One region of the Pedococcus sp. P2_D7 genome, then DNA from elsewhere that is predicted to be linked to it. Evidence: predicted binding sites of a transcription regulator. Region 1 holds the regulator's gene; the other holds the start of a gene.
The links. Region 1 encodes HspR, which represses chaperone genes until heat shock. Its sites were predicted from a motif close to AAGTTGAGTCNNNNNGACTCAACTT; they were not measured.
Positions count from the first base shown of each region.

Region 2: AC1DWJ_RS06555 (ATP-dependent Clp protease ATP-binding subunit) is a predicted target of HspR. The motif match lies at 4,824-4,848, and genes of this name have one in related genera.

Region 1 is NZ_JBFUEH010000007.1:100,845-112,728, reverse strand. Features, by position in the region: gene AC1DWJ_RS17190 (ImmA/IrrE family metallo-endopeptidase) at 1-40, opposite strand, end outside; gene AC1DWJ_RS17185 (helix-turn-helix domain-containing protein) at 6-353, opposite strand; gene AC1DWJ_RS17180 (helix-turn-helix domain-containing protein) at 530-802, shown strand; gene AC1DWJ_RS17175 (heat shock protein transcriptional repressor HspR) at 930-1,385, opposite strand; gene AC1DWJ_RS17170 (DnaJ C-terminal domain-containing protein) at 1,392-2,405, opposite strand; gene grpE (nucleotide exchange factor GrpE) at 2,525-3,154, opposite strand; gene dnaK (molecular chaperone DnaK) at 3,151-5,049, opposite strand; gene AC1DWJ_RS17155 (hypothetical protein) at 5,200-5,727, opposite strand; gene AC1DWJ_RS17150 (SGNH/GDSL hydrolase family protein) at 5,850-6,752, opposite strand; gene AC1DWJ_RS17145 (hypothetical protein) at 6,909-7,067, shown strand; gene AC1DWJ_RS17140 (DNA-3-methyladenine glycosylase family protein) at 7,109-7,750, shown strand; gene AC1DWJ_RS17135 (elongation factor G-like protein EF-G2) at 7,782-9,878, opposite strand; gene AC1DWJ_RS17130 (ATP-binding protein) at 9,944-11,224, opposite strand; gene AC1DWJ_RS17125 (ATP-binding cassette domain-containing protein) at 11,381-11,884, opposite strand, start outside.
Region 2 is NZ_JBFUEH010000002.1:632,223-644,106, forward strand. Features, by position in the region: gene AC1DWJ_RS06530 (DUF58 domain-containing protein) at 1-647, opposite strand, end outside; gene AC1DWJ_RS06535 (AAA family ATPase) at 626-1,663, opposite strand; gene AC1DWJ_RS06540 (S1C family serine protease) at 1,688-2,569, opposite strand; partial or broken gene paaK (phenylacetate--CoA ligase PaaK) at 2,724-4,000, shown strand; gene AC1DWJ_RS06550 (hypothetical protein) at 4,086-4,598, shown strand; gene AC1DWJ_RS06555 (ATP-dependent Clp protease ATP-binding subunit) at 5,000-7,522, shown strand; gene AC1DWJ_RS06560 (DUF305 domain-containing protein) at 7,684-8,001, opposite strand; gene AC1DWJ_RS06565 (LCP family protein) at 8,033-9,217, shown strand; gene AC1DWJ_RS06570 (amino-acid N-acetyltransferase) at 9,300-9,836, shown strand; gene AC1DWJ_RS06575 (MFS transporter) at 9,833-11,296, opposite strand; gene AC1DWJ_RS06580 (HhH-GPD family protein) at 11,298-11,884, opposite strand, start outside.

The sequences.
Region 1 (11,884 bases):
AGGGGTCAGGTACCCCGGATGCGTCGCTCGATGGCGTCAAGCCTGCTCCTCACGTCGTCGATCAGCGCGAGGACCTCCTCGTCGCTGACCCCGGACCGGACCCGCTGACCCGGGGCGGTCACGTAGCCCCCATCCTGCGCCGGCCCACCGACAGGCTCACCGCGGTCGTCCAACCCGAGCACCTCGAGCACCTTGGCTCGCTTGACGTCCTGGACCCCGAGCCCGTCCTCCACGCGCTTCCACGTGATGGAGGAGATGCGCGCCTCCCTGGCCGCCTGCTCCTTGCTCCACCCGTGGCCGAGACGGGCCCGTTCGACGCGTTGGCCGAGGCGTTCGAGCTGCTCACGATTCATGCTGCGCATCTTGCCAGTCACACCCAGTCACTTCTAGTCCTGCTCAGTCACGGATCGGCCCGCCAAGACCGTCGGCTCCGCCACGGTGTGAGGCGACACCCGGGGCAGCCGACGCGATCACGCCGCATTCTGGTGACACCTGTGCAGAACTCTTGCCGGACCAGCCGTTCCTGACTATGTTCATGGCCATGCCTAGGGAAACACCCCCAAACCACGTGATCGAGGTGCACGGCTACGCACTGCGAGTCATCCGTCGGGCCAGGGGTCGTGCGGTGGCTGACCTCGCCGCGGCCGTGGAGGTGGACCCGTCCTACATCCGGCACCTCGAGAACGGCAGCAAGTTCCGCGTCAGCCCTGAGGTCTACGCCGCGCTGCTGCGCGAGCTGCAGATCGAGGACTACCGGGCACTCCTGGCCACCGCGCCGCTGCGCGACGAGGTGTCCGCCTGACCTGCCCGGCCACTCCCCCAAGCGCCGGTGCATGCCGAGAGCCCCCACCCTGCTGCGAGTGGGGGCTCTTGGCATGCCGGGAAGCGGGGATGTGGGAATGCGGATGCCGCGGGCCAACCGGTGTGGGTCAGGGTTGGCTCGGGCGCCAGACCACCAAGGCCTGCGAGCGCTGCATCCGGGGCCGCTGCCCGGCCCGCACCGCGATCACGTCACCCGTCGGACCGACGGCGAACACCCGGGAGGCCGACCGCGCCTGGGACGAGCGCCGCGAGCGTTCCAGCTCGTCGGTGAGCTCGAGCACCCGACCGCGCAGGGCAGCCACCTCGTTCTCGAGCTCCAGGATGCGCTGGATGCCGGCGAGGCTGACGCCCTCCTCCTGGGACAGGCGCTGGACCTCCCTCAGCATCGCGACGTCGCGCCCGGAGTAGCGCCGTCCCCCACCGCGGGTCCGCGACGGGCTGACCAGGCCGAGGCGGTCGTACTGCCGCAAGGTCTGCGCGTGCATGCCGGCCAAGGTGGCCGCGACCGAGATGACGAAGATCGGGGCGTCGTCGTCAGGCGAGAACGAGCGGGGGTCGTCCACGACCGGTCACCGCCTCGCGTTGGCGAAGAGCTCTGCCCGCGGGTCGAACCCTTCGTCGAGGGTCTGCAGGGTCTGGACCGCGGCCATCGCCTCGTCGGACAGCCGCTGCGGCACCACGATGCTGACCTTCGCCATCAGGTCACCCGGCTTGTCCTTCACCGGCACGCCACGGCCCTTGATCCGCAGCACCCGGCCGCTGGGTGTGCCGGGTGCGACGCGCACCTTGACGGTCGAGCCGTCGAGGGTGGGCACGGCCACGGTGGCGCCGAGGGTCGCCTCGGCGAACGTCACCGGGAGCTCGATGGTGAGGTTGTCGCCCTCCCGGCCGAAGACCGGGTGCTTCTCGACCGCCACGGTGAGGATGAGGTCGCCCGCAGGCGCCCCGGAGTCGCCGGGCTGGCCCTTGCCGCGCAGGCGGATCTTCTGTCCGTCCCTGACCCCGGGCGGGATCCGGGTGGTGATCTGGCCGCCACCGGTGGTGCTGAGGGTGACGGTGGCACCCTCGACGGCGTCGCGGAACGGCAGGCTCGTGCGCGCGGTCAGGTCCGCGCCCTTGCGCGGTCCCTGGGGAGCGCGGAAACCCGTGCCCCCGTATGCCGGGCCGCCGCCTCCTCCGAACATCCCACCGAGGATGTCCTCGAGGTTGGGTTCACCGCCGCCACCGGTCGAGTACCGCACGCGGGCGCCGCCTCCGCTGCTCCCGCCACCGAACATCGAGGAGAACACGTCGTCGAAGCCCCCCGCTCCGCCGCCGGGACCACCGGCGGTGAACCGCGCGCCGCCCCGGGCCATCTGGCGGACGGCGTCGTACTCCCGGCGCTTCTCGGGGTCGGCCAGCACCGAGTTCGCCTCGCCGATGTCCTTGAACCGTTGCTCTGCAGCGGTGTCCCCGGGGTTCTTGTCGGGGTGGTGGGTGCGGGCGAGCTTGCGGTAGGCCTTCTTGATCGCCGCGTCGTCGGCGTCCTGGGGGACGCCGAGGATCGCGTAGAAGTCCTTCTCGAACCAGTCCTGGCTAGCCATGTCGGCGCCCTCCTTCCTGCGTGGTCCTGGCTTCGTCCGGCCGGTCGGCCCGGCCTGCGCGGGTGGCGCGGCACGGGCCGGCCGACGGGACGCGGGTCATGCTGTGAATGATGCGGCCGTCACTCGGGATCGGCCACGGCGACGCGCGCGGCACGCAGGATCTGCTCGCCGGCGCGGTAGCCGGGCTGGAGCACCTGGACCACGGTGGTCGAGTCGGTCGGTTGCACCGAACCGTCCTGCGGCCAGGCCGTGTGCATCAGCGCCTCGTGCAGGTTCGGGTCGAACTGCTCACCGGCCACGCCGTAGCGCTCCAGCCCGAACTTGCCGAGGGTGGACTCCAGCTTGTCGGCGATGGCCGCGAACGGTCCGTCGGCGAGGTCGCCGTGCTCCCTCGCCGCGTGGATGTCGTCGAGCACCGGGAGCAACGCCTCGATGACGGACTGGGCGGCACGCTCCTGCACGACGGCCCGGTCACGGTCGACGCGGCGCTTGTAGTTGACGTACTCCGCCTGCAGGCGCTGGAGGTCGGCGAGCCGCTCCCCCGCAAGAACCGTGTCGGGATGGAGGTCGGCCGAGTCGGACGACTCCTCGCCGGCCGGCTCGGTGGCGTCACCGGCGCGCTGCGGGCCGGCACCCTCGTCGAGGATGTCCCCCTGCAGCGGGGCCGCCGCGGCGGTGGTGGGCGGGGCGGTCTCGCCGGCGCCCACCACCCCCTCGGCACCGTCAGGCGTGGGGGCCTGGTCGGTCACTTCTTCTCCTCGTCGTCCTCGACGACCTCGGCGTCGACCACGTCGTCGTCGGACGCACCCGGGTCGGCGGAGCCGGCGTCGTCAGGAGCCGCGCCGTCACCAGCGGTGCCGGCCTGCTCGGACTCGGCGGCCGCGGCATACATCGCGGTGCCCAGCTTCTGAGACTCCTCGGAGAGCTTCGAGGTCTTGGCCGAGATGTCCTCGGGCGTGGCGCCCGACTCCGGCTTCAGGGCCTCCTTGAGGTCCGCGAGGGCAGCGTCGACGTCGGCACGACCGTCGGCCGGGAGCTTGTCGGCGTTGTCGCCCAGGAACTTCTCGGTCGAGTAGACGAGGTTCTCGGCGGTGTTGCGGGCCTCGGTCTCCTCGCGACGCTTCTTGTCCTCGTCGGCGTGGGCCTCGGCCTCCTTGATCATCCGCTCGATGTCCTCCTTGGCGAGGGCGGAGCCACCGGAGATGGTGATCTTCTGCTCCTGGCCGGTGCCGCGGTCCTTGGCGGACACGTTGACGATGCCGTTGGCGTCGATGTCGAAGGTGACCTCGACCTGCGGCACGCCACGCGGAGCCGGCGCGATGCCGCTGAGCTCGAAGGTGCCCAGCTGCTTGTTGTGCTGCGCGATCTCACGCTCGCCCTGGAAGACCTGGATCAGCACGCTCGGCTGGTTGTCCTCGGCAGTGGAGAACACCTCGGAGCGCTTGGTCGGGATGGCCGTGTTGCGCTCGATGAGCTTGGTGAACAGGCCGCCCTTGGTCTCGATGCCGAGCGACAGCGGCGTGACGTCGATGAGCAGGACGTCCTTGCGCTCACCCTTGAGGACACCGGCCTGCAGGCTCGCGCCCACGGCCACGACCTCGTCGGGGTTGACGCCCTTGTTGGGCTCCTTGCCGCCGGTGAGCTCCTTGACGAGCGTGCTCACGGCGGGCATGCGGGTCGAGCCACCGACGAGGACCACGTGGTCGATGTCGGACAGCGCGATGCCGGCGTCCTTGATGACGTTCTGGAACGGCTGACGGGTCCGGTCGAGCAGGTCCTTGGTCAGCTGCTCGAACTGGGCGCGGCTGATCGTCTCCTCGAGGTGGATCGGGCCGTTCTCGGACATCGAGAGGTACTGCATCGACACGTTGGTGCTGGTCGAGGAGGAGAGCTCCTTCTTGGCCTGCTCCGCCGCGTCCCGCAGCCGCTGCATCGCGATCTTGTCCTTGGACAGGTCGACACCCGAGGTGTTCTTCACGGTGGTGAGGAGGTGGTTGACGATGCGCTCGTCCCAGTCGTCGCCACCGAGCTGGTTGTCACCGCTGGTCGCGCGGACCTGGATGGTCGAGAAGCCGTCGTCCGGGTCCTTGCCGACCTCGAGGAGGGACACGTCGAAGGTGCCACCACCGAGGTCGAAGACGAGGATGAGCTCGTCCTCCTTGCCCTTGTCGAGGCCGTACGCGAGCGCCGCGGCGGTGGGCTCGTTGATGATGCGCAGGACGTTGAGGCCGGCGATCTCACCGGCCTCCTTGGTGGCCTGGCGCTCGTGGTCGTCGAAGTACGCGGGGACGGTGATGACGGCGTCGGTCACGTCCTCACCGAGGTAGGACTCGGCGTCGCGCTTGAGCTTCTGCAGGATGCGGGCGCTGATCTCCTGCGCGGTGTAGGTCTTGCCGTCGATCTCCGGCGACTTCCAGTCGGTGCCGATGTGGCGCTTGACGGAACGGATCGTCCGGTCGACGTTGGTGACGGCCTGGCGCTTGGCGATCTCGCCGACCAGCACCTCACCGCCCTTGGAGAACGCCACGACGGACGGGGTCGTGCGACCGCCCTCCGCGTTGGCGATGATCGTCGGCTCCCCGCCCTCGAGGACGGCGACGGCCGAGTTGGTGGTACCGAGGTCGATGCCGACCGCACGTGCCATGGTGAATCTCCTGTTGCGTTGGGGTTGAGTTGCCTGCACTCAAGTTAGGAGCCGGTATGCCACATGGCAAATCCAAGCGCCAAACTTGCGTTCACTTCGCTCAACTTCGTGCGGGAGGAGATTGTTCCCGCAGATGACAGGATCTGTCGGTCAGTCCTCGCCGCGGGCGACGCCGTGCCAGTAGGCGGCGATCTCGCTGCCCTCGCGGAGGACGGCGTCCGGCTCGGGCGGGGCCGGCCAGAGCTGCAGGAGGTAGCGGTCGGGCGCGGTCTCGTCATCCTCCGGGGTGTCGAGCTCCTGCCCCTCGTCCATCCCGGCGACGCAGTAGCGCGCCCGGTGCCACCCGGGCTGGGGGATCGTGCACCCGTAGGCGCTCTCGAAGGTCGCGATCGTCAGGTCGGGCGTGGACAGCTCGACCGAGACCTCGACGACGTCCTCCCACTCCTCGTCGACCTCGGGCGCGTCCTCGCTCCACGTGACGACCAGGGGGACCTCGCCGGTGTGGAGCCCCGTCACCATGCCGAGCTGGTGCGGGACCTGCGCGCCGACGAGCCCGTTGGCCTGACCGCGGCGCGCCCCGACCAGGTCGTCGGACTCGTCGCCACTGCCGTCCGGGTCTGAGTAGAGGTCGATGAAGCCGTAATGGACGTCGACGAGACCTGCGAACACCTCGGGCATGCGGCCAGCCTCTCGCGGCTGACCCGGAGCGAGCAATCCGCCCGCGACTTCTGGCCGACGGTGTCGCACAACGGGCGGGTTTCGGAGTGGTCTTGAGGCACCAGTGGCCAGAAGTCGGGGGGTCAGGGGGTGTGGGTGGCGAGGAACCGGGTCAGCGAGTCGCCCCAGGCGGCCCAGCCGGCCGGGTTGGGGTGGTAGACCTCCGCCTGTCGTCCGCCCTTGGTGCCGAACCCGACGAACCACGGGCCTGCCTTCGAGCCGGCCGGGGCCTTGGCGCCGAGCTCGTGGCCCGCGAAGACGGTCGCGGCCGAGGTGTCGAGGTAGGTGCGCTCACGCCCGGGGCCTGATGCCCTGACGGCGTCGACCACTCGTTGCTGCACCGCCGTGCCGGCCTTCCCGAGCGCGCGGATCCCGCGGTTCGCGTCGTAGCCGCCCTGCTCCATCAGCGGTCGGTCGGGCGCGAGGAGGGGATAGCTGCGCAGGACGAGGGTCGCGTCGGGCCGCATCCGCGAGCGCACCTGCGTGAGCGCGACGGTGAGGTCGGACTGCAGTTGGGGCAGTAGGCGGTTCGCGCGGGAGATGCCGTCGGCGCAGCCCCCGTCGGCAGTGCCCGTGCCGAACAGGAAGCACTGGAGCACGATGCTCCCGAAGCCGACGTCGTTGCCGCCGATGGTCAGCACCACCACGTCTGCCGTGCGGTCCACGACGTCGACCTGGGCGGGGTGGGCCTGGTCACGGGCGTGGGTCAGGTCCGCCACGACAGCCCCGCTGCACGAGACGTCGACGACCACGGCCCGCACCTGCGCGGCATACCGGCGTCCTGCGCTCAGCGGCGTGCGGAAGCACGCGTCGACGTAACCCCCGGCACCGTTGCCCGCCGAGTAGGAGTCACCGAGCAGCACGACCTTGTCGAGCCGTTCGAGGGGTGGCGGCGCAGGGGTGCCGCTCGACCCCGCGACGGCCAGCCCGGCACCACCGAGCACGGACACGGCCAGGAGGGGCACGGCGAGCCTGGTCCACCGCATCAGCCGCACCTCCTCACCGTCGGGCTCTCACGCTACGTCGACACCCTGCGCGTCAGCCGACCGCCTCTGCCGGATGAGGGATCCGGTCGTGGCACCTTCCCGTCCGTCCGAGGTATGCCCCGTGGACTGTCAGTGGGTCCACCTACCGTGTGCGTCATGGCCGAGAAGCGTCCGTCACACCTGAGGGTGGTCCCCACCCCGTCCGCCCCCGGGCGGACTCCTGAGGTCTCGCGCGCCGACACCGACCCAACCGGGAACTACTGGGCCGAGCTCCAGGCCCTGCGCGACGAGCGCCGCAGACTACGCGCCGGCTGACCCCCGGCTGGTTCGGTTCCGCTCGGGTAGCGTCGCCGCTCGTGGACGACCGACTCTTCGCGCGCACCGTGGCCGGGCTGGCGGCCCACGACGCCGACCTCGCCGCGCTCGTGGCCGCCCACGGCATACCTCCGCTGTGGCTGCGGCCACCAGGCTTCGCGAGCCTGGTCCTGTTCATCCTCGAGCAGCAGGTCTCGCTCGCGTCGGCGGCCGCGGCGTATCGCAAGGTGCTCGAGCGCGTGGGCACGATGGTGCCCGAAGCCCTGCTCGAGACCACGCCGGACGACCTGCGGGTCGACGGGGTGTCCCGCCAGAAGGATCGCTACCTGCGGGCGTTGGCCGCCGCGGTCGTGACCGGCGAGCTCGACCTGCTCGGGCTGGTCGCCCTGTCCGACGACGAGGCGCGACGAGCGCTCATCGCCCTGCCGGGCATCGGACGCTGGACGGCCGACGTCTACCTGCTCGCCTGCCTGGGCCGTCCGGACCTCTGGCCGGTCGGCGACCGAGCACTGCAGGTTGCTGCGGCCGAGGCACTGGGGCTCGACGACGTGCCCGACCAGGCCGCGCTGGAGGCGCTGGGCGAGAGGTGGCGACCGCACCGTTCGACCGCGGCGCGGCTGCTCTGGCACGGCTACCTCGTGCGGCGCGGCCGGTCGGAGACACCACTCAGCGTCCTCGGCTGACCCACGACCCGCTGGTGGACGGAGCGCGGCGTCAGCCGGCAGTGACCTCGCGGGCGAGGGCTGGTGGCATGTAGTCGTAGCGGACGAAGCTGCGGGTGAAGGTGCCGGTGCCGTGCGAGACCGAGCGCAGGTCGACCGGGTAGCGGGCGAGCTCGTGGGCCGGCACCTCCGCGTGGATGACGGTGCGCCCACCCACGTCGGAGGGCTCGGTGCCGTGCACCTGGCCCCGACGGCCGCGCAGGTCGGCCAGGACCCCGCCGACCGCGTCGTCGCTGACCTCGATGTGCACCTCGTCGACGGGTTCGAGCATGGCGACCGTGGAGTCGTTGGCCGCCTCACGCAACGCCATGCCCGCCGCGGTCTGGAACGCCATGTCGGAGGAGTCGACCGAGTGGGCCTTGCCGTCGACGAGGGTGATCCGCACGTCGACCACGGGGTAGCCAGCCAGCACCCCTCTCTCGAGCTGGTTCCGGGCGCCCTTCTCCACGGAGGGGATGAAGTTCCGGGGCACCGCGCCGCCGACGACCTTGTCGACGAACTCGATGCCGGCGCCGCGCTCCAGGGGCTCGATCTCGAGGTGACAGACGGCGTACTGGCCGTGCCCACCCGACTGCTTCACGAGCCGGCCCTGCACCTTGGTGGGCCGGACGAAGGTCTCGCGCAACGAGGTGCGCACCGGCTCGACCTCGACGGGGACGTGGTAGCGGGAGTCGAGGGTGGCGATCAGCTGGTCGACGTGCGCCGGGCCCATCGCCCACAGCACGAGCTGGTGGGTCTCGGCGTTGTGCTCGAGCCGCATCGTGACGTCCTCGGCCACCACCCGTTGCAACGCGGTCGCGAGCTTGTCCTCGTCGCCCTTCGACCTGGCGTGGATCGCCACGGGCAGCAACGGGTTGGGCAGCAGCCAGGGCTCGACGAGGGCCGGCTTGTCCTTGCGCGACAACGTGTCCGAGGTCTCGGCACCGGCGAGCTTGGCGACGACGACCACGTCACCGGCGATCCCGGCGGCGATCGGTCGCGTCTCGTCGCCCACGGGCGCTGAGAGTGGTCCGATCCGCTCGTCATCGGTGTCGTGGTCGGCGTGCTCGTCCACGAGGTGGCTCGCGAAGTGCTGGAGGTGACCGGAGATGTGCACCGGATCGTCGGGTCGCAGCGTGCCGGAGAACACCCGCACGAGTGACTGACGTCCGACGAACGGGTCGGTCGTCGTGCGCACGACCTCGGCCACGAGTGGGCCAGCGGGGTCGCAGGTGACCGGGCCGAAGTCACCGCCAGCCGGGGTGTAGACCGTGGGCACGGCTGCCCCCACAGGAGACGGGAAACCCCTCTCGCACAGCTCGAGGAGCGCCCCGACGCCGATGCCGCTCGGAGCGTGGGTCGGCAGGATCGGGAAGAAGCGGGCCGTCGCGATGGCGAGGCGCAGGTCGCCGGAGACGGCCTCGGTGTCGACCTCTTCGCCCCCCAGGTAGCGCTCGAGGAGCCCTTCGTCCTCGGACTCCTCGATCACGGACTCGATCAGCTCGCCCCGCTGGGCGTCGATCAGCTCTCCCTCGTCGGTGCTGGGCTCCCGGTCGGCCTCACCGCCACCGGGGCGCTGCTCGGTCACGCTGCGGCGCAACAGGTTCAGCAGTCCGGTGACCGCGCCGTCGACCACCAGCGGCAAGGCCAGTGGCTCTGCGTCACCGAACGCCCGCTGGCACCCGGCGACGGTCGCCTCGAAGTCGGCCCGCGCCTGCTCGAGGCGCGTGATGGCGACGGCGCGCGGCATACCGAGCACCTCGCACTCACGCCACAACAGCCGGGTCGGCTCGTCCACGCCGTCAGCCGCGGCCACGACGAAGATGGCCGCGTCGGCGGCGCGCAGCCCGGCCCGCACGTCGCCCATGAAGTCGGGGTGCCCGGGGGTGTCGAACAGGTTGAGGGTGACCTCACCGCTCGGGATCGAGGCGGCCGTCAGGGACTGGGTCGCGGTGAGGTCGCCCCCTTCACGAGCGCGGCGGCCCGGGATCCGGGCCGCCACGAGCTGGTCGAACAGTGCCGTCTTGCCGGCCCCGCTCGCTCCCACCAGGACCACGTTGCGGATCTGCTCCGGTGAGGAGGGGCCCGCGGCGTCGCTGACACGGTTCATGGAAGTCACCTTGCTCCGGTCGCCAGTCCGCCGCAAGAGGTCTCCGCCGCCGGCACCAGGCCACGCTACGGCCCCAGGGCTCCGATCGGGATGACGACGATGCCGTCCTCGCGCGTGTAGCCGTAGCCGCCCGCCGCGGTGATGACGCCGAGGACAGCGGGTTTGCCGATCTTGTCTGTGTCGACCTTGGCGGCGAACCTGCGCAGACCAGCCGCTCCGTCGTTGACGCCTTGCTCCCCGCCGAGCTTGACCTCGAAGGCTCCCCAACCGCCGTCCCGAAGCTGGATGACGATGTCGACCTCGAGGGAGTCGCTGTCGCGGTAGTGGTGAATGGTCGCGTCGAGTGGGGTTGCGTAGACGCGGGCGTCCCTGACGACCAAGGATTCGAAGAGGAGTCCCAGGTAGCTCAGGTCGTCCAGCAGCCGGTTCGGTCCAGCACCCACCGCGGCCGCCGCCAGAGAGGGGTCGATCAGGTGGGTCCGGCTAGCGGTGCGCAGGGTCGCCCGGGACCGCAGGTGGGTGCTCCACGGCGGCTGCTCCTCCAGGACCATGAGTCGTCGCAGCCCATCGAGGAAGTCGTAGATGGTGGTGCGCGCGATGGTGCCCTCTTCGCCTTCGACTTCGGCGGCCAGCCTGGCGATCTTCTGCTCCATGGCGACGTTGCGAGCCAGCGCCTGGAGGAGTCGCTGGACGAGGGCGGGGTTGCGCCGGCTTCCATCGACACGGGAGATGTCGACCTCGGCGATGGTGCGCACGTAGTCGGCGTTGGCCTGCGCGGCGGCAGCGATGGGCAGGTTGAGGTTGAGTGGCCAGCCGCCCCGGACGACGAGCTCGGCGATGTCGGGGACAGTGAGAGGCGCGGTGGCAGTGGGCCGCTCACCGGCGAGCAAGGCTGCCAAGGACATGGCCCCGTTGGAGTGCCCGCTCTCGAACAGACTCATCGGGCGCATGATGAGACGGGCGAATCGCCCAGCTCCGGTATGGCGCCGTGCGTCGTCTTCGGGCACGGCTGATCCGGTCAGCACGTACTGGCCTGGGGAAGCGCGCCGGTTCACTTCGCTGCGGACGTGGTTCCAGACGCGGGTGGCTTCGAGCTGCCATTCGTCGACGAGCTGAGGAGGGTGGCCGTTGAGGACGAGCGCAGGGTCGACACGGACCGCCTCCAAGGCCCCCTGATCGGTATCGAGGTACACCTGGCTCGCCGTGAACTGCTCGGCCGTGAACGTCTTGCCACACGCTTTGGGACCTTCGACGAGTACTGCGCCGGCGGACTGCAAGCGGAGCTTCAGGACTTCATCGAGCACACGTGGTCGGTATTCACGCGCCGTGCCAGCGAGGGTGCCCATGCAGTCAGGCTACACTTCACGCGTCCTGAAGGCTACACTTTGAGAACCCATTGAACTACACTCCGGGCGATTCATAGGCTACACTTCGGAATCTGTGCCTCTCCGTGGATGCATGACCCACCGCGCCGCACGAGGTCTTCGAAGCCGGCACTCGGGTCAGCGAACGAGGACCGCCACCGCGAGAGGGAGCACGCTGGCGGCGACCACGAGCCAGTCGGCTCGTTGCCAAGGGGCGGGCTCCGCCCAGGTGCGCCGGTATGCCGTGGCGAACCCCCTCGAGTCCATCGCCACGGCGAGCGCGGCCGCGGACTGCAACGAGCGGACGAGCATGCCGATCGTCAGGGCCGACAGCTCGGCGAGCACCGATCGCGGCGAGCGCGCGGAGGCTCCGATGCCGCGCACCCGGCGGGCCCGGGCGATCTCGGACCAGATCTCACCGAAGGTGTGCACCCGCTGCAGTGCCGCGGCCACGGCCACGACCGGGCGGGCGGGAAGCCGGAGCCGCTGCCCCAGGTGGTCGCCGAGGGCGTCGGCGTCGACGTGCTGGATCAACACGGCCGAGGGAAAGACGATGATGAGCACCCGCAGGCCCGCGGTGAAGGCGGTGTCGGTGTCGTGGCCCCCGAGCAGCCACGTCGACCAGGCCACGGACAGGGCGCC
Region 2 (11,884 bases), on a different contig from region 1:
GTCAGCAGGGACAGGGGCTGCTCCCACCCCGGCTGGGTGATGAAGTCGGAGACGATGACCAGGAGCGACCGACGGCGGGCGAGGCCCAGCGCCGCCCTCAGCAGCCGCGACAGGTCCGTCGTGTCCTTGGTCGGGTTGGGGGTGGGCGGGCGCAGCAGCGCCTGGCTGATCCGCAGCACCTGCTTGCGGCCCTGTCCGGGCGGGATGGTCGCGATGTCGCCGTCGAACATCGCGGCGCCGACGTGGTTGCCGCCCCGGGCCAGGATGTGGGCGATCGTCGTCGCGATCTCGGCCAGCACCAACGACTTCTGGCGGTCCACGGGCCCGAAGCCCATCGACGCCGAGCGGTCCAGGAGGAGCCACGCCGTGACCTCGCGGTCCTCCACGTACTCCCGCACGTAGGGCGTGTCCATGCGAGCCGTGACGTTCCAGTCGATGTGTCGCAGGTCGTCCCCCGGCTCGTACTCGCGCAGGTCGGTGAAGTCGATCCCGGTCCCGCGGAAGAGCGTCCGGTAGTCGCCCTGCAACCGTCCGTCGAGCCGGCGCACGACGCGCCACTCCAACCGCCGGAGCAGGCGCTCGGCGGTCAGTGGCGTCGACGAACCGGACCCGGGTGGTCCGGTGCTCAGCGCGGTCCGGTCGTCCACGAGGTCTCGGTGGTCTGGGGCTGTGGACGGTCGCGCAGCGGCACGTCCGGCATGCTGACGGCGTCGAGGATCGGGGTGAGCAGGTCGTCCGCGCCGAGGCCCTCGGCGAGGGCCTCGTACGACAGCACGAGGCGGTGGCGCATCACGTCGCGGGCGAGGTCGCGGACGTCCTGCGGGCGGGCGAAGTCACGCCCGCGCAGGAACGACAGGGCCTTTGCGGCGAGGACCAGGTTGATCGACGCGCGCGGGCTTGCCCCGAACGAGAGGTAGCGCGCGAGGTCGGGCAGTCCGACCGCCCCGGGTGAGCGGGTCGCGCTCGCCAGCCGCACGGCATACTCGATCACCGCGGGGTCGACGTAGACGGCGTCGGCCTGCTTCTGGAACTCGACCAGCTGCCCCGGCTCGAGCACCCGCTGGGCCGCCTCGTGGGTCGTCGTCATCCGCTCGACGACGACGAACTCCTCTGAGGGAGTGGGGTATCCGACGAGGGTCTTGAGCATGAAGCGGTCGACCTGCGCTTCGGGAAGCGCGTAGGTGCCCTCCGACTCGATCGGGTTCTGGGTCGCCATCACGAGGAACGGGTCGGGGGCCTTGAAGGTCTCGCGCCCGATGGTCACCTGGCGCTCCTGCATCACCTCCAGCAGGGCGCTCTGGACCTTGGCGGGGGCGCGGTTGATCTCGTCGGCGAGGACGAGGTTGGCGAAGACCGGCCCGAGGGAGACCTGGAACTCGCCGTCCTTCTGGTTGTAGATCCGGGTGCCGATGACGTCGGCCGGCACCAGGTCGGGGGTGAACTGGATGCGTTGGAACTCGCCGCCGACGGCCTGCGCCAGCGTCTTGATCGCCATCGTCTTGGCCAGGCCCGGGACCCCCTCGACGAGGAGGTGTCCGCGCGCGAGCAGCGCCACGAGCATGCGCTCGAGCAGGAGGTCCTGGCCGACGATGGTCTTCTTGACCTCGTAGAGTGCCTGCTCCAACGGGTGCTGCCGACCGAGATCGGGGCGGTGCGGTTCCATGCGCTCTCCTCGGGGTGCGATGCGCTACTGCGGTGGGCTGCCGGCGACGCCGCCGGCGGTGGCGATGGGCACGGCGAAGCCGATGCCGACGAAGAAGTTCTGTTCGGACGGGTTCGCCAGCCCGGTGACGATGCCGATCACCTGGCCGCCCTTGTCGAGCAGGGGTCCGCCCGAGTTGCCGGGGTTGACGGCCGCGTCGAACTGGATCAGGCCCTCGAGGGTCTGGTTGCTGTTGACCGTGATCTTGCGGTCGAGTGCGGAGACCACCCCTGCCGAGAGGGATCCGTTGAGCCCCAACGGATGTCCGAGGGCGAAGACGGGGTCGCCGACCCGCGCGCCGCCGCCGAGGACCGCCGGGACGACGACCTGGGGGAGCCGTTCGGGGGCGAGGACGGCGATGTCGGTGGCCTTGTCCTTCTCCTTGATGCTCGCGGGCGACTTGGTGCCGTCCGAGAACGTCACCTCGATGCTGTTGGCCCCGTCGACCACGTGGAGTGCGGTCAGCACCGAGCCGTCGGCGCTCACGACGACCCCGGCGCCGGTGCCGCGTTGCGCACCCTTGGCGTTGGTGAGTCGCGTCCCGATGGTCACGAGCGAGGGCAGGGCGACCCGGTATGCCGCGGCCGCGTCAGGGGGTGCCTTGGCCGCCTCCTCCTGGGCCTTGGCGATGCCGCCCTGGACGGCCTTGTCGACGTCGGAGGCGGTGACTGGGGGAGTCTCCGGTCCTCGGGTCAGTGCGTAGGTGCCCACGACGAGCAGCGCTGCGACGAGGAGGACTGCCACCAGCCAGCGCCGGTGGGCTTGGGCAAACCGGGTCAGCCGGGCCCGCCGACCCGGGGCGCGCGGGTCCTCGTCGGCCACCCCCTGGGGCGGATCGACGACAAGAGGCGAGCCGAGCCGGTCCACCTTTGGGAGCGTACGTCCGATCCTCGTCGCGCGATACGGGAGACCGGGATTCACGGGCAACTCTCAGGTTCGCGAGACAGGGTCGCGCCGTCCTCGGCGCCGGCCGGTCACGGCGGCATACCGACGACCGGGACGCGGCCGTAGATTGCTGGACATGGACCACGTCGTCTCCACCGTCGAGGAACTGCGCTCGCTCCAGCTGGACCGGATGCGCTGGAGCCTGTCCCACGCCTACGAGAACGTGCCGCACTACCGGGCCGCGTTCGACGCCGCAGGCATCCGACCCGACGACCTTCACGAGCTGGCCGACCTCGCGCGCTTTCCGTTCACTGCCAAGGCGGACCTGCGCGACAACTACCCGTTCGGGATGTTCGCCGTGCCTCGCGAGCAGGTGGTGCGGGTGCACGCCTCGAGCGGCACGACGGGCAAGCCGACGGTCGTGGGCTACACCCGCGACGACATCGACATGTGGGCGCAGGTGATGGCGCGCTCGATCGAGGCGGCCGGCGGGCGACCTGGCGACCTCTTGCACGTCGTCTACGGCTACGGCCTCTTCACCGGCGGGCTCGGCGCTCACTACGGCGCGGAGCGGCTCGGCTGCACCGTCGTGCCGGTGAGTGGTGGCATGACCGAGCGGCAGGTGCAGCTCATCCAGGACTTCCGGCCGCGGATCATCATGGTCACCCCGTCCTACTTCCTCGGGATCCTCGACGAGATGGAGGCGCAGGGCATCGACCCGAAGTCGACGTCGCTCGAGATCGGGATCTTCGGCGCCGAGCCGTGGACCGAGCAGATGCGCGAGGAGGTCCAGCGCCGCAGCAACATCCGCGCCGTCGACATCTACGGGCTGTCCGAGGTGATCGGTCCGGGCGTGTCCCAGGAGTCGGGCGAGACCCAGGACGGCCTGCACATCTGGGAGGACCACTTCTACCCCGAGGTCGTCGACCCCGTCACCGGGGAGGTGCTCCCCGACGGGCAGGAGGGGGAGCTCGTCTTCACGTCGCTCACCAAGCAGGCGATGCCCGTCATCCGCTACCGCACCAGGGACCTCACGACGTTGCTGCCGGGGACCGCCTTCCCGCAGTTCCGCAGGATGGCGAAGATCACCGGGCGCAGCGACGACATGATGATCGTGCGCGGGGTCAACGTCTTCCCCTCGCAGATCGAGGAGCACCTGCTGAGCATCGAGGGGCTGACGCCGCACTACCTCTGCGTGCTGACCCGACCGGGTCGGATGGACGAGCTCACCGTGCAGGTCGAGGCCTCGGCCGCCGACTCGACGGCCGAGCAACGGGCCTTCATGGCCGGCGCCCTGCGCACGAAGGTCAAGGACCGGGTCGGTGTCACGATCCGGGTCGAGGTCCTCGAGCGCACGCCCTCGAACGCTCGCTCGGCAAGGCGAAGCGGATCAGCGACCAGCGTCCGCGCTGAGGAGCCGGGCCCTGCTGGCGGGGCCCGAGTTCGCCGACAGCGGACAGCCATTCCCTTACCACCGTAACGGTGTAATCATCATTACATGACTACCAAGACCACTGCGGAAGCCTGGCTGGCCGGCCGACTCCCCACCGACTGGTTCACCGGCCCCGTCGAGGTCACCCGCGACCGCGACGAGCTCATCATCATCGGTGACCTCGCCGAGCCCGACCTCGGCGACGACCCCGACGACACCGACCGCACCATCGCCGCCCGCGGCCGGATCAAGTCCTTCCGTGAGGACACCCGCGAGCGGCGCATCGAGATCGCGCGCGAGCTGGAGCACCTCAGCGGCCGCAAGGTCTCGTGGGGCGTGCGGGTCGGCGAGACCGAGGCCCTCTTCACCCACCTGGCGGCCCCCGTCATGACGCGGCTGCGCCAGTCCGAGCGCAAGGTGCTCGACACCCTCGTCGAGGCCGGTGTCGCGAAGTCGCGCTCCGAGGCGTTGGCCTGGTGCGTCAAGCTCGTCGGCGAGAAGTCCGACAGCTGGCTCGGCGAGCTCCGCGAGGCGATGGCCCACGTCGACGAGGTGCGCAAGAAGGGCCCCGCGGCCTGAACCCGGCCCCGCGGCATACCCCGGCGTCCGCGGCATACCCGTCTCACGCGGCATACCCCGTCTCACCTTTATCGGGTTGAGCAGGAAGGTTGCGCTTCACCCCAGAAGCGTTCTCGGGTGAAGCGCAACCAAGTCCCTACACCCGATAAAGGGAGGTATGCCGGGTGGCTGGCCCCGCGGCCTGAACCCGGCCCCGCGGCATACCCCCGGCGTCCGCCCACGGCGAACATGAGCCGACTCGGCTCAGGGCGGGGAACAGTGGGGGAGTGCCCCGCGTTCCCCCAACGAGTCGTTCGACAGGGCTTATTTCGTCCCGATCAGGTATCGGTCAACGGAAGGCGTACGCCGGGTCCGCGTCGCACGGATAGCATCGAGGTGATCTCGATAGGCAGGAGCAGAAGATGTTTGAACGGTTCACCGACCGGGCCCGTCGGGTGGTCGTGCTCGCGCAGGAAGAAGCGCGCATGCTCAACCACAACTACATCGGCACGGAGCACATCCTGCTCGGTCTCATCCACGAGGGTGAAGGCGTCGCCTCCAAGGCTCTGGAGAGCCTCGGCATTTCGCTGGAGTCGGTCCGCGAGCAGGTGCAGGAGATCATCGGCCAGGGCCAGCAGGCCCCCAGTGGCCACATTCCCTTCACGCCCCGGGCGAAGAAGGTCCTCGAGTTGAGCCTGCGCGAAGCGCTGCAGCTCGGCCACAACTACATCGGCACCGAGCACATCCTGCTCGGCCTCATCCGCGAGGGCGAGGGCGTCGCCGCCCAGGTCCTCGTCAAGCTGGGCGCCGACCTCAACCGCGTGCGGCAGCAGGTGATCCAGCTCATCTCCGGCTACCAGGGCAAGGAGGGCGGCTCGGGCGCCGGCCTGGCCGGCAACGTCCAGCAGGAGGGCACCCCCGCGGGCTCCCTCGTGCTCGACCAGTTCGGCCGCAACCTCACGATGGCTGCCCGTGAGGGCAAGCTCGACCCGGTCATCGGGCGTGAGAAGGAGATCGAGCGGGTCATGCAGGTGCTGTCCCGCCGCACCAAGAACAACCCGGTGCTGATCGGTGAGCCCGGCGTCGGCAAGACCGCCGTCGTCGAGGGCCTGGCGCAGGACATCGTCAAGGGCGAGGTGCCCGAGACCCTCAAGGACAAGCAGCTCTACACCCTCGACCTCGGCGCCCTCGTCGCCGGCAGCCGCTACCGCGGTGACTTCGAGGAGCGGCTCAAGAAGGTCCTCAAGGAGATCCGCACCCGCGGCGACATCATCCTGTTCATCGACGAGATCCACACCCTCGTGGGTGCGGGTGCCGCCGAGGGCGCGATCGACGCGGCCAGCATCCTCAAGCCGATGCTGGCCCGTGGCGAGCTCCAGACCATCGGTGCCACCACGCTCGACGAGTACCGCAAGCACATCGAGAAGGACTCGGCCCTCGAGCGCCGGTTCCAGCCGATCCAGGTCGCCGAGCCCACGCTCAGCCACGCGATCGAGATCCTCAAGGGCCTGCGCGACCGCTACGAGGCGCACCACCGGGTGTCCATCACCGACGGCGCCCTCGTCTCCGCGGCCAACCTCGCCGACCGCTACATCAACGACCGGTTCCTCCCCGACAAGGCGATCGACCTGATCGACGAGGCGGGCGCGCGGTTGCGCATCCGCCGGATGACCGCACCGCCGGACCTGCGCGAGTTCGACGAGAAGATCGCGGCCGTGCGGCTGGAGAAGGAGTCGGCCATCGACGGCCAGGACTTCGAGAAGGCCGCCAGCCTGCGTGATGACGAGAAGAAGCTGCTCACCGCCAAGGCGGAGCGCGAGACGCAGTGGAAGTCCGGCGACATGGACGTCGTGGCCGAGGTCGACGAGGAGCTCATCGCCGAGGTCCTGGCTGCCAGCACCGGCATCCCGGTCTTCAAGCTCACCGAGGAGGAGTCCAGCCGACTGCTCCACATGGAGGACGAGCTGCACAAGCGCGTGGTCGGCATGGACGACGCCATCAAGGCGATGTCCCAGGCGATCCGTCGCACCCGCGCCGGTCTGAAGGACCCGCGTCGTCCCGGTGGCTCGTTCATCTTCGCCGGTCCGACCGGTGTCGGTAAGACCGAGCTCGCCAAGACGCTCGCCGAGTTCCTCTTCGGCGACGAGGACAGCCTCATCCAGCTCGACATGTCGGAGTTCTCCGAGAAGCACACGGTCTCGCGGCTCTTCGGCTCGCCCCCCGGCTACGTCGGCTACGAAGAGGGCGGCCAGCTCACCGAGAAGGTCCGCCGCAAGCCGTTCTCCGTCGTGCTGTTCGACGAGGTCGAGAAGGCCCACCCCGACATCTTCAACACGCTGTTGCAGGTGCTCGAGGACGGCCGCCTCACCGACTCCCAGGGCCGGATGGTCGACTTCAAGAACACCGTCATCATCATGACGACCAACCTCGGCACGCGGGACATCACCAAGGGTTCGCTCGGCTTCTCGGCCGGCGCGGACACCCGCAGTGACTACGACCGCATGAAGAACAAGGTCACCGACGAGCTCAAGCAGCACTTCCGTCCCGAGTTCCTCAACCGCGTCGACGACATCATCGTCTTCCCCCAGCTCACGCGCGAAGAGATCGTCGCCATCGTCGACCTCGAGATCGCCAAGCTGGACAAGCGGCTCAAGGACAAGGACATGGGCATCGAGCTCACCATCGAGGCCAAGAACGTGCTCGCCCTCAAGGGTTACGACCCCGTGCTCGGTGCGCGCCCGCTGCGTCGCACCATCCAGCGCGAGATCGAGGACGTCCTGTCCGAGAAGATCCTCTACGGCGAGCTCAAGGCCGGCGAGCTGGTGCTCGTCGGGGCGGAGGGCGAGGGCAAGAGCGGCACGTTCACCTTCGTCGGCACCCCGCACCCGGGCAGCATCGAGCTCCCGGTCGTGGAGACCGTGGGCGACTCGGCCGACGCCGGCTGAGGCACGACCCCAAGCACGATCGAGGCGAGGTATGCCGCGTGGTCACCACGCGGCATACCTCGCCTGTCGGCCACTCATGCAAAAGGCGAGTTAGCGACACCCATGAGGGGCGCTAACTCGCCTTTTGCATGAGTTAGCGACGGGCGGGTGGCCGGGACAGCTCAGGCGAGGCGGTCGAGCATCTCGCGCAGGTAGCCGATCTGCACTGACTGCGTCACGTGGATCTCGTCGCCCATCTGCGTCACGACATCGTCGGTGCCGTCACGGTGCTGCTGGACCACCATCCGCAGCGCGCCTTCGTGGTGGGCCGTCATCAGCGTGAGCCAGAGCCGGTCGGCCGCTGCGCCCCTGGCGTCCTTGAGCTCGCGCAGCTGGGCCTGGGTCGCCATGCCGGGCCACCTCGTCGTCCCCCCGGCCGTGCGCGGGTCCGGTATGCCGCGGGCGAACCCGTGGCGGCCCGCCGGCGGACCGTTTCGCATCGGCGGCGGGTCGCGGCATACATTGGAGCGCGTGTCTGAGTCCTCCCTCCCCCGCCGTACGCTCCTCTTCGGGCTGTTCGCCGCCCCCCTGACGATCGCCGCCTGTTCGAGCGACAAGCCGAAGCCGGCCGCGTCGAGCAGCACCACGACGCCGTCGTCGACGACGAGCAGCGCCACCGCTGCGCCGCCGGGGGTGACCGGAGCCGGACTGCCTGCCGACCTGCTGGCGGCGATGAGCGCTCTCTACCTCGGGGGCCGGGTGTCCGTCACCACCGCCAGCGTGGGCGCGGCCCTGGGGAAGCGGAAGACCCGCACCGCCCCACTCAAGGTGACCGGCTCCACCGGCACCTGGCAGGGCTCGCCCATCGCGACCGTGGTGCAGGGCAAGGACCTCACGCTGCTGGTCAAGGAGGGCACCGCCTGGAAGGTCGTCGGCGGCTGGTGGCCGTCGCTGTCGGTCTACCGTCCGCCGTTCCCGACCATGCGGATCCTCGCGATCGGATCGGACGCCCGCAACCCGCAGCCGGTCACCAAGTGCCGCGGCGACGCGCTCCACATCATCGGTGTCGACGCGAAGAAGGGTGTGGGCGGCATCGTGGGCATCCCGCGCGACTCGTGGGTGCCGCTGTCGACCGGTGGAAACGCCAAGGTCAACGCCTCCCTGGTCTTCGGTGGGGTCGGCGGCATGGTCACGACCATCGAGCGCGCCAGTGGCGTGCCGATCGACGGCTACGTCATCACCGGCTTCAAGGGGTTCCGGGCGATGGTGCGCAGCCTCGGCGGCATCGTGTTCGTCGCGTCGCGCTCGGTGCAGAGCGTGGACGGCTTCCGGATCGTCAAGCCCGGCACCAACAAGCTGGACGCCAAGCACGCGCTGGCCCTGGCCAGGGAGCGCAAGCACCTCCCCAACGGTGACTTCGGCCGGTCCGCCAACCAGGGCGCGCTGATCAAGGCCGGCATGGTCATGGCGCGCAAGGCCGGGCCGGGCGCCCTGGCCGGCCTGCTGTCGAAGATGGGGCCCCACCTGAGCACCGACCTCACCGTCGGCGAGGTCCTCAACCTGTGCGCCAGCCTCTACGTGAACACCGGGGCCGGGGTGCCCAACAAGGTCGTCCCGGGCGCGATCGGCACCCGCGAGGGCCAGTCCGTGGTGCTGCTCGGCTCGGGGGCGAGGTCGATCTTCCGGGACATGAAGAACGGCCGCCTCGGTGCCTGAGCCCACCGCGCCTGAGCCCACCGCGCCTGAGCCCACTGCGCCTGAGCCCACTGCGCCTGAGCCCACCGCGCCTGAGCCCGCGGTGCCTGAGCCCGACACCGCTGGCGCCGCGACGCCGGCCGGGCCGGTCACGATCCGGGCGGCGCGCACCAGCGACATCCGGACGATCCGCGAGATCGTCCGGCCGCATGCCGACTCCCGGGTGCTGGTGTCCAAGGACGCCGTGACCTACTACGAGGCCCTCCAGCAGTTCCGGGTGGCCGAGCAGGACGGGGTCGTCGTGGGCTGCGGCGCCCTGCACGTCATGTGGGAGGACCTCGCCGAGATCCGCACGCTCGCGGTGCGGCCCGAAGCCAAGGGCCACGGGGTCGGGTCGCTGCTCATGGAGGCGCTCGTCAGCGATGCGAGGGCGCTGGGGGTCGAGCGGTTGTTCTGCCTGACCTTCGAGGTGGACTTCTTCACCCGACACGGCTTCGACGTGATCGAGGGACAGGCCGTCGAGCCCGAGGTCTACGCCGAGCTCGTCCGTTCCTACGACGAGGGTGTCGCCGAGTTCCTCGACCTCGAGCGGGTCAAGCCGAACACCCTCGGCAACACCCGCATGCTGAGAACTCTCTAGCCCGGGAGTGGGGTGGCGTGCGGTCGGTGGTGGCGGGTCATCCTGATCCGCACGGACGTGGCCAGCACCAGGAGCAGTAGCGCGGAGATGACGCCGAAGCCGAGGCGCGGGATCAGGGGCAGCGCGATCCCGATCCCCCCGCCGATCACCCAGGCGATCTGCAGGACCGTCTCGGACCACGCGAACACCCTGGTGCGGACCGTCTCGTCGATGTCGCGCTGCACGACGGCGTCGCTGCTCAGCTTGATCAGCTGCGCCCCCAGGCCTGCCACCAGCCCGAGGACCAGCAGGGTGGTGAGCGAGTAGAACAGCGCCGCGGCGAGGGCTGCCAGCACGTCGGCGATCAGGGCCACCGCGATGATGAGGTCGGGCCGCAGCCGGCGCAGGGTGTTGCCGACCACGGTGCCGAGCGCGTTGCCCGCGCCGGCCGCGCCGACGACGAGGGCGAGCACGAAGGTGCCGCTGTGCCCGGGCAGGGGGTGCTCGCGCATGAGGAAGGCCATGAACAGGGTGAGGAACCCGGTCAGCAGCCGGGCGCCGATGGCGCTGCAGAGGGCGGTGAGCACCGTCACCGGGAGGGCCGCGACCCGGGCCCGGAGCCGTTGGAAGAGCCCGAGCCGTCGGCCTTCGCGGCGCGGGACGGGCAGCGGGCCGGTGTCCTCGATGTCCTGCTCGCCGGTGCTGGAGTCGACCCTGGAGGGGAGTCGGATCGCCAGCACGGTGCCCACGACGTAGATGACGAACGCCAGCCGCAGGGACCACTCGGGGCCCACTCGGGCGACGGCCCCTGCGAGGCCACCACCCACGGCCATGCCAGCGACCCCGGCGAGCGCGTTGCGGGAGTTGGCGTTGACCAGGCTGAAGCCGGGTGGCAGCAGCCGGGGGACGGCCGAGGCGCGGGTGACGCCGTAGGCCTTCGAGGCGACGAGGCAGCCGAGCGCCGCCGGGAACAGCCAGGGCGAGTCGTTGGCGACGGCCCCGGCCAGCACCCAGCACAGGAAGGCGCGGAGCGCGAGGGTCGTGCCGATGGCCCAGCGCCTACCGTGCCGGAACCTGTCGAGCAGCGGTCCGATGAAGGGGGCGAGCAGCGCGAAGGGTGCCATCGTGAGGACGAGGAACTGGGCCACCTGTCCCCGGGCCTCGTCGGTGGGGATGGCGAAGATGGTGCCGGCCAGCGAGACGGTGAGCGCGGCGTCGCCCATCAGGTTGACGAAGTGCAGCTCCACGAGCCGCGCGAGCCCGCTCTCGCCGGCTCCGGCCGAGTGGGTGTAGGCGCGGGCCCGGCGGGCCCCGGCCCGGCTGCCCCGCCCCGCCAGCCTCGCCCCGGCCAGGGTGCCGCGCCCCACGACCCGACCCGTGCGGGTTGCCCCGACGCGCAGCGCCCGGGCGGCCCGGCGACCGGTGGTCTTCGATCCGGGGGTGGCAGCGGTGGGTGGGGGGTCGCCGGGGGGCACGCTCACCTCAGCTCGCCTCCCGCGAGGCCGGCAGCCGGAAGCGACCGCGGGGCAGCGGCTCGACGAGGCCGTCGGCCACCAGGGAGTCGAGGCACCGCTCGCGCTGGACCTCGTTGTCCGACAACGCTTCCAGTGCCGACCGAGGCACGGGGTCGGTGCTGGCGCGCAGCACGGCCAGGAGTGCGCCGCGGAGCTGGCGATCCGTGCCCTCCCACGCCTGACCCCTGCGGGCCGGACCCTGGTGAGCCGGCCGGCCGGCGAGCTGCCAGGCGCACAGGTCGGCGACCGGGCAGTCCGAGCACCGGGGCGCACGGGCGGTGCAGACGATCGCCCCGAGCTCCATGACCGCCACGCTCCACGTCCGTGCCCGAGCCGCGTCGGCAGGCACCAGCCCGGCGGCGACGGTCAGCTCGGCCCGCGTCGGCGACGGCGCGGCATACTCCTGACCGCCGACGACGCGAGCCAGCACGCGGCGCACGTTGGTGTCGACGACGGTGGTGCGCTCGCCGAAGGCGAAGGTCGCGACGGCGGCGGCGGTGTAGGTGCCGACGCCGGGCAGGGCGAGCAGCTCGGCCTCGGTCGCCGGGACCGCGC